DNA from 2 places in the Pseudoramibacter faecis genome. Region 1 is predicted to be linked to the other one. Evidence: predicted binding sites of a transcription regulator. Region 1 holds the regulator's gene; the other holds the start of a gene.

Region 1 (5,838 bases):
AAAACCCCGTCGTCCAGGGCGCTCTTTTGTTTGCTGCCGCAGCCCGTCGCAAAACCGATCACCGCGGCGAGGCAGGCGGCGAGGGCAATCACTGTGAGTTTCTTTTTCATGAATGAACTCCTCTCTTAAAATTATCTTTATTATAAAACAAAGGCCGGCAAAAGGCCAGCCTTTTATGGGTAAATATGCAGGAAAATTTTATTTTATACAACGTCGCCGGCCGGCGCGAGCAAATTGGCGCGGATGGCGGCGAGATCCGCCGGGGCGAGGTCGGTCTGCTCGGTCAGGTAGCGGTCGACATGGCCGAAGTGTTCGCGGATAAAATCGAGCTGGGACTTAAGCCAGGCCGGCCGAACGCCGAAGAAGTCCCGCAGCTTGGCCCGTTCCTCCGGCGCGGCCATGTTAAAGCCGGTGGCCATGATGGTGCCCAGACTTTCGTAGGCCCGCTCGAAGGTGAGGTTGCTCAGGGTGTAGTCGGAGAGGATTACGGACTCCGGCACGCCGCAGATCAAAAGGATCAGCGCCGTCATAAAGCCGGTGCGGTCTTTGCCGTTGGTGCAGTGATAAAGCAGCGGAAAGGCCGCGGGGTCTGTCATCAGATGGAGCACCCGGGCAAAATCCCGGGCTTTGTGTTCGACCTGGTAGCGGTAAATCTCCCGGAAGAAGCGGTCGATGGCGCCTGGATCGTCGAAGTCGATGTCCCGGGCGGAGACCGGGATGCCCTTCAGCACCGGCAGGTTGATGTAGTCCGCCGTGGCGGGCAGCCGATCGCGCTGTTCGCCCGCCCGGCCGGTGTCGCGGAAGTCAATCACGTGGCGCAGACCGATGGCCTCGAGGGCGGCGATGGCGTCGTCATTCCAATCTGAAAGCGCCTCGGCGCGAAATACCAGCCCCCAGCGCAGCTTTCGGCCGTCCCGGCCGGTGTAGCCGCCGATATCCCGGAAGTTGATGGTGGTCTCGGGCAGCAGGAAGCGGCGGTCGAGCTGCGACTCGTCGCAGAGAATCAGGTGTTCGGCGTCGTGATAATCGATGACCGGAACGGCAGATGGATGTGAGGCAGTTTTTTCTTTCTTTTGCTTCAGGCAGGCGAAGGCGGCGGCAAAGCCGAGGGCCGCGAGCCCGAAGCCGATCATTTTTTTCATGAGCGTTCTCCTTGGATGCGTTGCAATGTGCGGGTGTTTTCATTATTATAGCATAATGCACGCCGGATAATGGCGCCGGCGCGAAATTTTGGAGGTGGCCATGCAGAAGGATCGACAGGGAATCGGCGTTTATGTGCATATTCCCTTTTGCGTTAAGAAATGCCGCTATTGCGATTTTTGTTCGTCTCGGGAGGACGCGGCGGCCGTCGACCGGTATATCGACGCGCTCATCGCCGAAATTCGAGACGATGGCGCAGCGGCGGGAAAGCGGGTGGCAAGCCTTTATTTTGGCGGCGGCACCCCGTCCTTTGTGGACGCGGCGCAGATTGCCCGGGTGGCGGCGGCGCTGGAGGCGCGCTACGCTTTTTCCCTGCGGGATGCCGATATCGAGGCGACCATCGAGGTGAACCCCGCCTCGGCGGTGGGCGAAAAGCTTGCGGCCTATCGGGCGCTGGGCTTTAACCGGCTGTCCGTCGGCTGCCAGAGCACCGATAACAGACTGCTCGCGCTGATGGGGCGGGCGCACCGCGCGGCGGATTTTTTTGCCACGGTGGCGGCCGCGAAGGCCGCTGGGTTTGAGAATATCTCCGCCGACGTGATCTTCGGCCTGCCGGAGCAGCAGCTGGCCGACGTCGCGGCGACCATGCGGGATCTGTTTGCCCAGCCCTTGACCCATCTCTCGGCCTATAGCCTGATCGTCGAGCCGGGGACGGTGTTCGACCGTTTAGAGCGGGAAGGCCGGCTCGCGCTTCCTCAGGAGGCGGAGGAGCGCGCGATGTATGAAACGGTGCGCCGGATGGCAGCCGCCGCAGGCTTTGAACCCTACGAAATTTCCAACTTGGCCCGTCCGGGTTACGCGAGTCGGCACAACAGCCGGTACTGGACTTTCGAGCCCTATCGGGGCTATGGCCTCGGGGCGGCCTCCTTTTCGCGGCCGCTGGCCCTGCCTCTGGGGGACGGAGATGGCCGGCGCTTTGCAAACACATCGAACTTGGCGGCTTATTGTCTGGCGCCGGGCCGGGCGTTGGCGGAGGATCACCGGCTGTCTCTGGCCGAGGCCAAGGGCGATTTCATGTTTCTCGGGCTCCGGCGCACTGCGGGCGTGCGCGACGCGGTTTTTCAGCAACTTTTCGGCGTTTCCTTTTTTGAGGAGTACGACGCGGCCATCGCCAAGCTGCGGCGGCAGGGACTCGTCGAGGTGGCCGGCGATGCGCTGCGGCTGAGCCGCCGGGGATACGACTTGGCTAATCAGGTGTTTGTAGCCTTTGTGTGAGCCGGCTTAAATTAAACTGTAAATTTTTCAGAAAAAACGTCGGAAGGGGAAATTTACGTCGGATTCTTGTTGACAATTCAAAATCCCGGTGCTATATTAAACACAGATATTAGCACTCATGCAAAAAGAGTGCTAATAAAGAGGCGGTGATAAGATGAAGCCCAGAAAAAAGAAAATACTCACGGCGGTGATTCAGGAATACATCAATACGGCCGATCCGGTCGGCTCGCGGACCCTCTCCAAGCATCACGAGCTCGGGGTCAGCCCGGCGACCATCCGCAACGAGATGGCCGACCTGGAAGAGATGGGCTATTTGATTTCGCCTCACACCTCCGCCGGGCGCATCCCGACGCAGAAGGCCTATCGCTATTATGTGGACGAGATCATGCAGATCCGCAAGCTCGCGGAGAGCATGCGCCGGGACATTCACCGGGGGTATCTGACGGCCGGCCGGGAGATCGAACACGCCATTGTCCACACGGCCGATGCCCTGTCGACCCTCACCAACTATACCTCGGTGGTGCTGTCGCCTCGGGTTTCGCGGTTCAACTGCAAACATGTGCAGATCGTGCCGCTGATTCGCAACCGAGTGCTGATGGTGGTGGTCACGGTGGAAGGCATCGCCAAGAATGTGGAGATCACCCTTTCCCAGAATGTGGATAACGAAATGGCCCTGCACCTGTCCAACGCGCTTAACAGCATGCTCAAAAACATCGCACTGCAGGATTTCGGTACGGATATGGTGGACAGCATCGCCGATCTGACCCAGGCAGAGACGGCGGCCCTTCGCGAAATGCTTCCGGTCCTTCAGGAGACCCTCCTCGAGGAGGAAACCGAAGTCACGGCGACAGGGTTTAAGAATCTGCTCAACTACCCGGAATTTAACGACGTGGACAAAATCAAGAATCTGGTGGACGTGGTCGAGGCCAAGCCCCTTTTGGCGAAGGTGATGGTGAACGGCATCACCCACACCGGCGACGACCGCAATCAGATCATCCACATCTCCATCGGCGACGAGAACGACAATCAGCATCTGAAGGAATTTTCGATCATCACCTCGACTTACGAGATGAACGGCAGCCCGATGGGCGCCTTCGGCGTGATCGGTCCGACCCGGATGAATTATTCGCTGGTGTCCTCGGTGCTCGATGCCATTCGAGAGGAACTCAACGACAACATTAACAAGCTATTGGAATAACCGCGGCGATGACCGCGGCGCAAACACACAAAGGCAGGAATCATGGCAGAAGAAAAAGAACCATTAACACAGGAAGCCGAACCGACAACGCCGGAATCGACGGCTGACACCGAGCAGACGGCCCAGGCCGAAACGCCGGAAGCATCGCAGGAATCCCCCAAGGCAGACGCAGCTCAGGAAGAGAATTACAAAGATCAGCTGATGCGGCTGCGGGCGGATTTCGACAATTACAAAAAACGCACGAGCCGGGAAAAGGCCGACATCGCGGCCTACACCACCGAGGGACTGCTCAAGAAGCTCCTCCCAGTGGTCGACAATCTGGAACGGGCTCAGGCGGCGGCCGAATCGGACGAGGAGAGCCAGGTGGCCGAAGGAGTCCGGATGGTCTTTGACGAGCTGATGGGCGTGCTCAAAGAGGAAGGCCTCGAGGAAATCGAAGCCGAAGGCCAGCCCTTCGACCCGAATTTTCACCACGGCGTGGCGGTGGGGAGTGATCCCGAAGCGGACGATCAGGTGGTGTTGAGTGTCTTTCAGAAGGGCTATACCTACAAAGACCGGGTGGTGCGCGCCGCGATGGTGCAAATCAACCAGAAGTAAGCAAAAAATCCGGCGCTTTTCAGCGCGATTAATGATAAAAAATATCCATTTGAACAATTTCAGGAGGCAATAAAATGAGTAAAGAAAAAATTATCGGCATCGATTTAGGAACAACCAATTCTTGTGTAGCTGTGCTTGAAGGCGGCGATCCCGTCGTTATTCCGAATGCGGAAGGCGCCAGAACCACCCCGTCGGTCGTGCAGATCAAAGACGGCGAACGCCTGGTGGGGCAGGTGGCCAAGCGCGGCGCCATCTCCAATCCGGACGGCACCATCTCGTCCATCAAGCGCCACATGGGCTCGGATTACAAAGTCACCGTCGAAGGCAAGGAATACACCCCGCAGGAGATCTCCGCGATCATTCTGCAAAAGCTGAAGGCTGACGCCGAAGCCTACCTGGGTGAGGAAGTGAAAAAGGCCGTGATCACCGTGCCGGCCTACTTTAACGACGCCCAGCGCCAGGCCACCAAGGATGCCGGCAAGATCGCCGGTCTCGAGGTGGAACGCATCATCAACGAGCCGACGGCCGCATCGCTGGCCTATGGACTTGAAAAGGACGCGTCCCAGAAGATCATGGTCTTCGACCTGGGCGGCGGCACCTTTGACGTCTCCATCCTCGAACTGGGCGACGGCGTGTTTGAAGTTATGGCGACCTCTGGGAACAACCACCTCGGCGGCGACGATTTTGATAACAAGGTTATCGACTGGCTGGCCGACGAATTCAAGAAGGAAAACGGCGTCAACCTGAAGGCCGACAAGATGGCGCTCCAGCGTTTGAAGGAAGCGGCGGAAAAGGCCAAAATTGAACTGTCCTCCACGCTGAAGACCGAAATCAACCTGCCCTTTATCACCGCGACGGCGGAAGGGCCGAAGCATCTGCAGATGGATCTGTCCCGGGCCAAGTTTGACGAACTGACGGCCGATCTGGTGGACGCCACCCGCGGGCCGGTCAATCAAGCGCTGGCCGACGCCGAGATCTCCGGCGCCGATCTGGGCCGGGTGATTCTCGTCGGCGGCTCTTCGCGGATTCCGGCGGTGCAGGCCGCAGTGAAGGGCATCACCGGCAAGGATGCGGACAAATCCGTCAACCCGGACGAATGCGTTGCCGTCGGGGCAGCCATTCAGGCCGGGGTGCTCGCCGGCGAAGTCAACGACGTGCTGCTCCTCGATGTGACCCCGCTGTCTCTGGGGATTGAAACCCTCGGCGGCGTGAGCACCAAACTCATCGAACGCAACACCACGATCCCGACGAAAAAATCCCAGGTGTTTTCCACCGCGGCGGACAATCAGACGGCGGTCGACATCCACGTGCTCCAGGGCGAACGGGAAATGGCCAGAGACAACAAAACGCTGGGCCGCTTCCAGCTGACGGGCATTCCGGCGGCGCGCCGCGGGGTGCCGCAGATCGAGGTGACCTTCGACATCGACGCCAACGGCATTGTCAACGTGTCGGCCAAGGATTTGGGCACCGGCAAGGCGCAGAACATCGTCATCAAGTCCACCTCCAACATGAGCGAGGCCGATATCGACAAGGCCGTGAAGGAAGCGGAACAGCACGCGGCCGAAGACAAGAAGGAAAAGGAACTCATCGAGGCGCGCAACAACGCCGACTCCGCCGCCTATCAGGCC
Region 2 (5,838 bases), on a different contig from region 1:
AAGAATATTCAGAAAAAAGAATGAATATGAAAAAATATCCTGTTTTTATACAAAATTTTATCTATAATTTAATAAGGAGCGAAAAGGATGGCTATAAGAAAAACGCCTCCTAGTTTTTAATGAATTAATTTGCACCGAATCTTAATAAATGGTAAAATAATAAAAAATTCATGCATGTGAGTATTTGGAGGATCAAGTAATGAAAAAAGGATTAAGATTTGGTTTGGTTATCGCCATGGCATTGGCAATGGTCATGGCGTTGACCGCTTGTGGTTCCGGTAACTCTTCATCCGGCAGTTCGAACAAGAAGTATATCATTGCGACAGACACCACTTTTGCTCCCTTTGAATTTGAAGATAAAAATGGGAAGCGTGTCGGGATTGACATGGATTTGCTAAAGGCTATTGCGAAGGATCAGCACTTCGATTATACCGTGAAGGCGCTGGGTTTTAATGCAGCGGTGCAGTCTCTCGAATCAGATCAGAGTGATGCGGTTATTGCCGGGATGAGCATTACTTCAGAACGTAAAAAGAAATTTGATTTCTCTGCCCCCTATTTTGATTCCGGGGTTGGCATGGCGGTCAAAGCCAACAACACTGCCATTAAAGATTACAGCGATCTGAAAGGCAAAACGGTCGCGGTTAAAACGGGAACGGAAGGCGCCGCTTTTGCTAACGAAAACAAAGCCAAATATGGCTATTCTATCAAAACATTTGAAGATTCCGCGAATATGTACGAGGATGTTAAATCTGGAAATTCCGCGGCTTGCTTTGAAGATTATCCGGTTTTGGGCTATGCGATTGCCAAGGGTCAGCCTTTAAAGCTGGTCGGCAAACTGCAGGCGGGCAATTCCTATGGTTTCGCTGTTCACAAAGGCAAAAATGCAGAACTGCTTAAGAAATTCAACAAGGGTTTAAAAAATTTGAAAGACAGCGGTGAATACGATAAAATTGTGAACAAATACGTTAAGAAAAAATAAGCCTCATCGTTTGGATTCAAACAATGGATGAGCTATGGAGGTCAATGTGAGTTTTACTGAGTTGCTCGCACAGACATTCCCCCGACTCTTGCAAGGTTTGGCAGTCACGTTAGAATCAACCCTGCTATCGCTCGTTTTGGCGGCGGTAGTGGGGTTGCTCTTTGGACTTCTGTCAGTTTCAAGAAACAAGGTGTCGCGGGCGATTGCGCGTGTGTACGTTGATATTATTCGGGGAACGCCAATTATCGTTCAGGCGTTTTTTATTTATTTTGGGGTGACCAGTGCGCTCAATATGCGCATGGAGCCCATGACAGCAGGGGTGATTACCCTGACGCTCAATGCAGGAGCCTATCTGGCGGAAATTTTTCGCGGTGGAATCCAGTCGGTCGATAAAGGCCAGATGGAAGCAGCCAGAAGCCTCGGCCTGCCCCACGGGATGGCCATGCGCAAAGTCATTTTGCCCCAGGCAATCCGCACGATGATTCCGGCCATTGTGAATCAGTGCATTATCACTTTAAAGGACAGCTCGATTCTTTCGGTGATCGGGATGGCAGAATTGACGCAAGTCGGGAAACTGATCATTGCCAATAATTTAGAATCCTTCAGAATGTGGCTGATCGTCGGCATTATGTATTTCATCATCATCATGATTTTGTCTTGGGTTTCCAAGCGCATCGAAAAGAGGTTGCAGAATGGCTAAGATTGAAATTAAAGATCTGAAAAAGCATTTTGATGATCTGGAGGTGCTTAAAAATATCGATATGACGGTGGAAGAGGGTGAAGTGGTTTGTGTGATCGGGCCTTCCGGCTCCGGAAAGAGCACCATGCTGCGCTGCATCAACGCGCTGGAAGATGCGACCGGCGGGACCATTGTCGTGGATGAACAGGAAATTACCAACCCGCAGGTGGATATCAACCAGGCCAGACGCAATATCGGCATGGTTTTCCAGCAGTTCAATCTTTTTCCGTTTATGACGGTTAAAAAGAACGTCACCTTTGCGCCGGTTTCTTTAAAGCTCATGAATCAGGAAGAGGCCGACAAGACCGCGGAAAAACTGCTCGAACGCGTTGGAATGCTCGACAAGGCCGACGCCTATCCGAAGCAATTGTCCGGCGGACAGCAGCAGCGCGTGGCCATTGCCCGGGCGCTGGCCATGAATCCGGATGTCATGCTCTTTGACGAACCGACTTCAGCCCTTGATCCGGAGATGGTCGGCGAAGTGCTTAACGTGATGAAAAAACTCGCCCAGGAGGGGATGACAATGGTCGTTGTGACCCACGAGATGGGTTTTGCTCGTGAAGTGGCGGACCGCGTGATCTTTATTGACGGGGGCGTGATTGTGGAAGAGGGCAAACCGGAAGATGTTTTTGGGAATCCGCAGAACGAACGAACACAAAATTTCCTGAATATGGTTCTCTAACGTGCATGGTGCGCAGGCACGATTCTGTTTTCGACAGCGCGGCTGTCGGAAGCGGAATTTTTTTATGCCTTGGGTAAAAAGAATCAAGAAGGCGGTGAAAAATGCAAAACTTAAAACAAACAGATGACCGGCTGCAGCAGCAAATGGATTTTGTATTGGCCATCGACCGGGAAAAGGCGATTCGGCGTCAAACCTGGCTTGCGGATGATTCCCGCCGAGAAACCGATGCGGAGCACGCCTGGCATCTGGCCATGATGGTGCTGGTGCTGAGCGAATACGCCGAAGAAGCGATCGATGTGACGCGGACCATGGCCATGGTGCTCTGTCACGATCTGGTGGAAATCGATGCCGGAGATACCTATGCCTACGACGAGGCGGCCAAGAAGACCCAGGCGGCTCGGGAGCAGGCGGCGGCCGACCGGCTTTTTCCGATCTTGCCGCCGGATCAAGGGCTTAAACTGCGCAGCCTGTGGGAAGAATTTGAAGCCTGGGAGACGCCGGAGGCTAAATTTGCCCACACCCTGGACTGCCTGCAGCCCACGCTGCTCAACCACGCGGTGGCCGGCAGGAGCTGGCGCCGACGAGGCGTGAGGCGCTCCCAGATTATGGCGCGCAACGCGCGCACGGCAGAAGGCTCCAAGACGCTTTGGAAATACGGTTACGCGCATTGGATCGCTCCCCACGTGGCGGACGGCAGCATTGTCGACGACCGGGAGCACACCCGCTAAATCACGTGGCGGAGCAGTTCCATCAGCGGCACCATGATAAAGTGGGGTACAAACTTGGCGACGAGCCGATGGATGGCGCAAACCGGTCCAGGGGTGGACACCCAGAGATTCAGCCGGCTGTCAACGAGGGCCCAGCGGGCGATGGTGTCGGCGCGGCTGGCGAGGAAAAAACGCCCGTAGCTGTGGCGGTCGTTCCCCTGCGCCCGGGGAATGAATCCCGTATCCTTGATCCAGTAGGGACAGACCGCGGTGACGTGAATGCCCGAGCACAGCAGCTCGTGGTGCAGGGTTTTGGTATAGCTTTGCAGAAAAGCCTTGGACGCGGCATAAACGCCGAGGCGGGGCATGGGCTGGAAAGCCGCGGTGGAGCAGATTTCGAGGATGCGGCTGCCCTTTTGCACATAGGGCAGGCAGGCGGCGGTGACGGCGACGGCGGCGCGGCAGTTCAGGTCAATCATATTGGTCTGCTCGGCGAGGGGAAGCTCGGCGGTTTTGGCGATTTTGCCGAAGCCCGCCGCACAGATCAGCACATCGACGGTTGGCCTTTCGGCAGCGAGGAGGGCCGCCAGCCGAGCGGTGGCGTCAGCGTCCGTCAAATCCATGGGGAGCGCTCGCACAGGTACCGCCGAGAGGGCGGAAAGGGCGTGCAGGTTGGCCTCGTTCCGGGCGATGGCCCAAATGGCATCGAGGGTGGTGTCGCGGCCCAGACGGCGGACAAAAGCCCGGCCCAAACCGCTGGATGCACCGGTAATGATCGCGATTTTCATAAAAACCTCCTTACTCAATAAAAGATCTTATTGTAACAAGCGCCTGATCCGGGCGCTTTTTTTATTATAGCACTGGAAGCCGGCGGTTGGACGGCATTAAAAAATCTGCCGGCTGAAAAGCTGAAAAAATGATAAACAAATTGGGCGATCGGCGAAAAAATTGGCAATCCGTATTGCTTTTTGGCGGTGAATAGCTATAATGGATTTAGCACTCAAAGAGAGAGATTGCTAATAAGCCGAGACAGTCGGCGGTCAAATCAATATAAAAGGAAAGTGAGTGGGACTATGGCCAAGAAAGCATTTCAGGCGGAATCCAAACGGCTTTTGGATCTGATGATTCATTCGATTTACACCAACAAGGAGATTTTCCTGCGGGAAATCATTTCCAACGCGAGCGACGCCATCGATAAGCGTTATTTTAAGGCGAGCAGCGCCGGGCAGACCGGGCTGAACCGCAATGACTACACGATCCGTGTGACGCCGGACAAGGACGCCCGGACGCTGACCATCGCAGACAACGGTATCGGCATGACCGCCGACGAACTGGAGGACAACCTCGGGGTGATCGCCCAGAGCGGCAGCTTTGAATTTAAAACCGAAAACGCTGAAGCGGACGGCACCGACGCGCTGGACATCATCGGGCAGTTCGGCGTGGGCTTTTATTCCGCATTCATGGTCAGCCAAAAGATCGCCGTGCTCACCAGGGCTGACGGCGCGGATCAGGCCTATCTCTGGGAATCGGAGGGAGTCGACGGCTACAGCATCGAGCCGGCGGAAAAGGAGGAAGTCGGAACGACCATTACCTTGCATCTGATGGATGACACCGACGACGAAAAATACGGCGAATATCTGGAAGAATGGCGCCTGCGCGATCTGATCAAGCGCTATTCAGACTATATTCGCTACCCGATCGTGATGAAGGTGGAAAAGCGGGAGCTGATCGAGGCCACCGAGGAAGAAAAGCAGCAGGACGATTACGAACCGCAATACAACGTGACTTATGAGGACGAAATCATCAACTCGATGGTGCCGATCTGGAAGCGCAAGAAATCGGATGTGACCACCGAAGAATACAACCAGTTCTATAAAGACAAATTCATGGACTGGGAAGACCCGCAGAAGATTATCACCACGAACGTTGAAGGGCTGCTGTCCTACAATGCGCTGCTCTTCATTCCGTCCCGGGTGCCCTATAATTTTTACGCTAAGGATTACAAGCGCGGCCTGCAGCTTTACTCCTCCGGCGTGCTGATCATGGACAAGTGCGAGGATCTGCTGCCGGATTACTTTGGCTTTGTGCATGGCCTGGTGGATTCCCAGGATCTGTCGCTCAACATTTCCCGGGAAATGCTCCAGCAGGACCGCCAGCTGAAGGCCATCGCCCAGCGCCTCGAAAAGAAAATTATCGCCGAGCTCAAGGATATGCAGCTCAAGGATCGGGAAGGCTACGAAAAATTCTTTAAGAACTTTGGCCTGCGCCTGAAATTCGGAATCTACGATCAGTTCGGCAGCAACAAGGATAAGCTTAAAGATTTGGTGATGTTCCACAGTTCGACGGAAGACAAGCCCGTGACCTTCAAGGAATACGCCGACCGGATGAAGGATGACCAGCAGTATATTTATTATGCGGCCGGAGAATCCATCGATAAGATCAAGAAGATGCCCCAGAACGAAATGCTCATGGACAAGGGCTACGAGGTGCTCTTTTGCACGGAAGAGGTGGATGAGTTCGCGCTGAAAGTGCTCCAGGAATACGACGGGAAGGCCTTTAAATCCACAGCGGAAGATGATCTCGGCATCGAAATGAGCGACGACGAAAAACAGGCGATCGAGGCGAAGACGAACGCTTCAAAAGCTTTGATGGAAGCCATTAAAGAAGCGCTGGGCGACAAGGTCGCGGAGGTGCGCCTGTCGGCTCGGCTCAAGAGCCATCCGGTGTGCTT

What was found. Region 1 encodes HrcA, which represses chaperone genes, less so after heat shock. Its sites were predicted from a motif close to TGTTAGCACTCNNNNNNNNNGAGTGCTAACA; they were not measured.
Region 2: the regulator HrcA is predicted to act here: its motif matches at 4,099-4,129, upstream of htpG (molecular chaperone HtpG).

The regions. Positions count from the first base shown of each region.
Region 1 is NZ_JAYFFI010000001.1:474,108-479,945, reverse strand. It holds gene V3C63_RS02335 (substrate-binding periplasmic protein) at 1-110, opposite strand, end outside; gene V3C63_RS02330 (tyrosine-protein phosphatase) at 204-1,142, opposite strand; gene hemW (radical SAM family heme chaperone HemW) at 1,243-2,415, shown strand; gene hrcA (heat-inducible transcriptional repressor HrcA) at 2,570-3,613, shown strand; gene grpE (nucleotide exchange factor GrpE) at 3,656-4,210, shown strand; gene dnaK (molecular chaperone DnaK) at 4,285-5,838, shown strand, end outside.
Region 2 is NZ_JAYFFI010000006.1:21,407-27,244, reverse strand. It holds gene V3C63_RS06040 (hypothetical protein) at 1-113, shown strand, start outside; gene V3C63_RS06035 (transporter substrate-binding domain-containing protein) at 200-979, shown strand; gene V3C63_RS06030 (amino acid ABC transporter permease) at 1,014-1,679, shown strand; gene V3C63_RS06025 (amino acid ABC transporter ATP-binding protein) at 1,672-2,400, shown strand; gene V3C63_RS06020 (HD domain-containing protein) at 2,502-3,128, shown strand; gene V3C63_RS06015 (SDR family NAD(P)-dependent oxidoreductase) at 3,125-3,895, opposite strand; gene htpG (molecular chaperone HtpG) at 4,181-5,838, shown strand, end outside.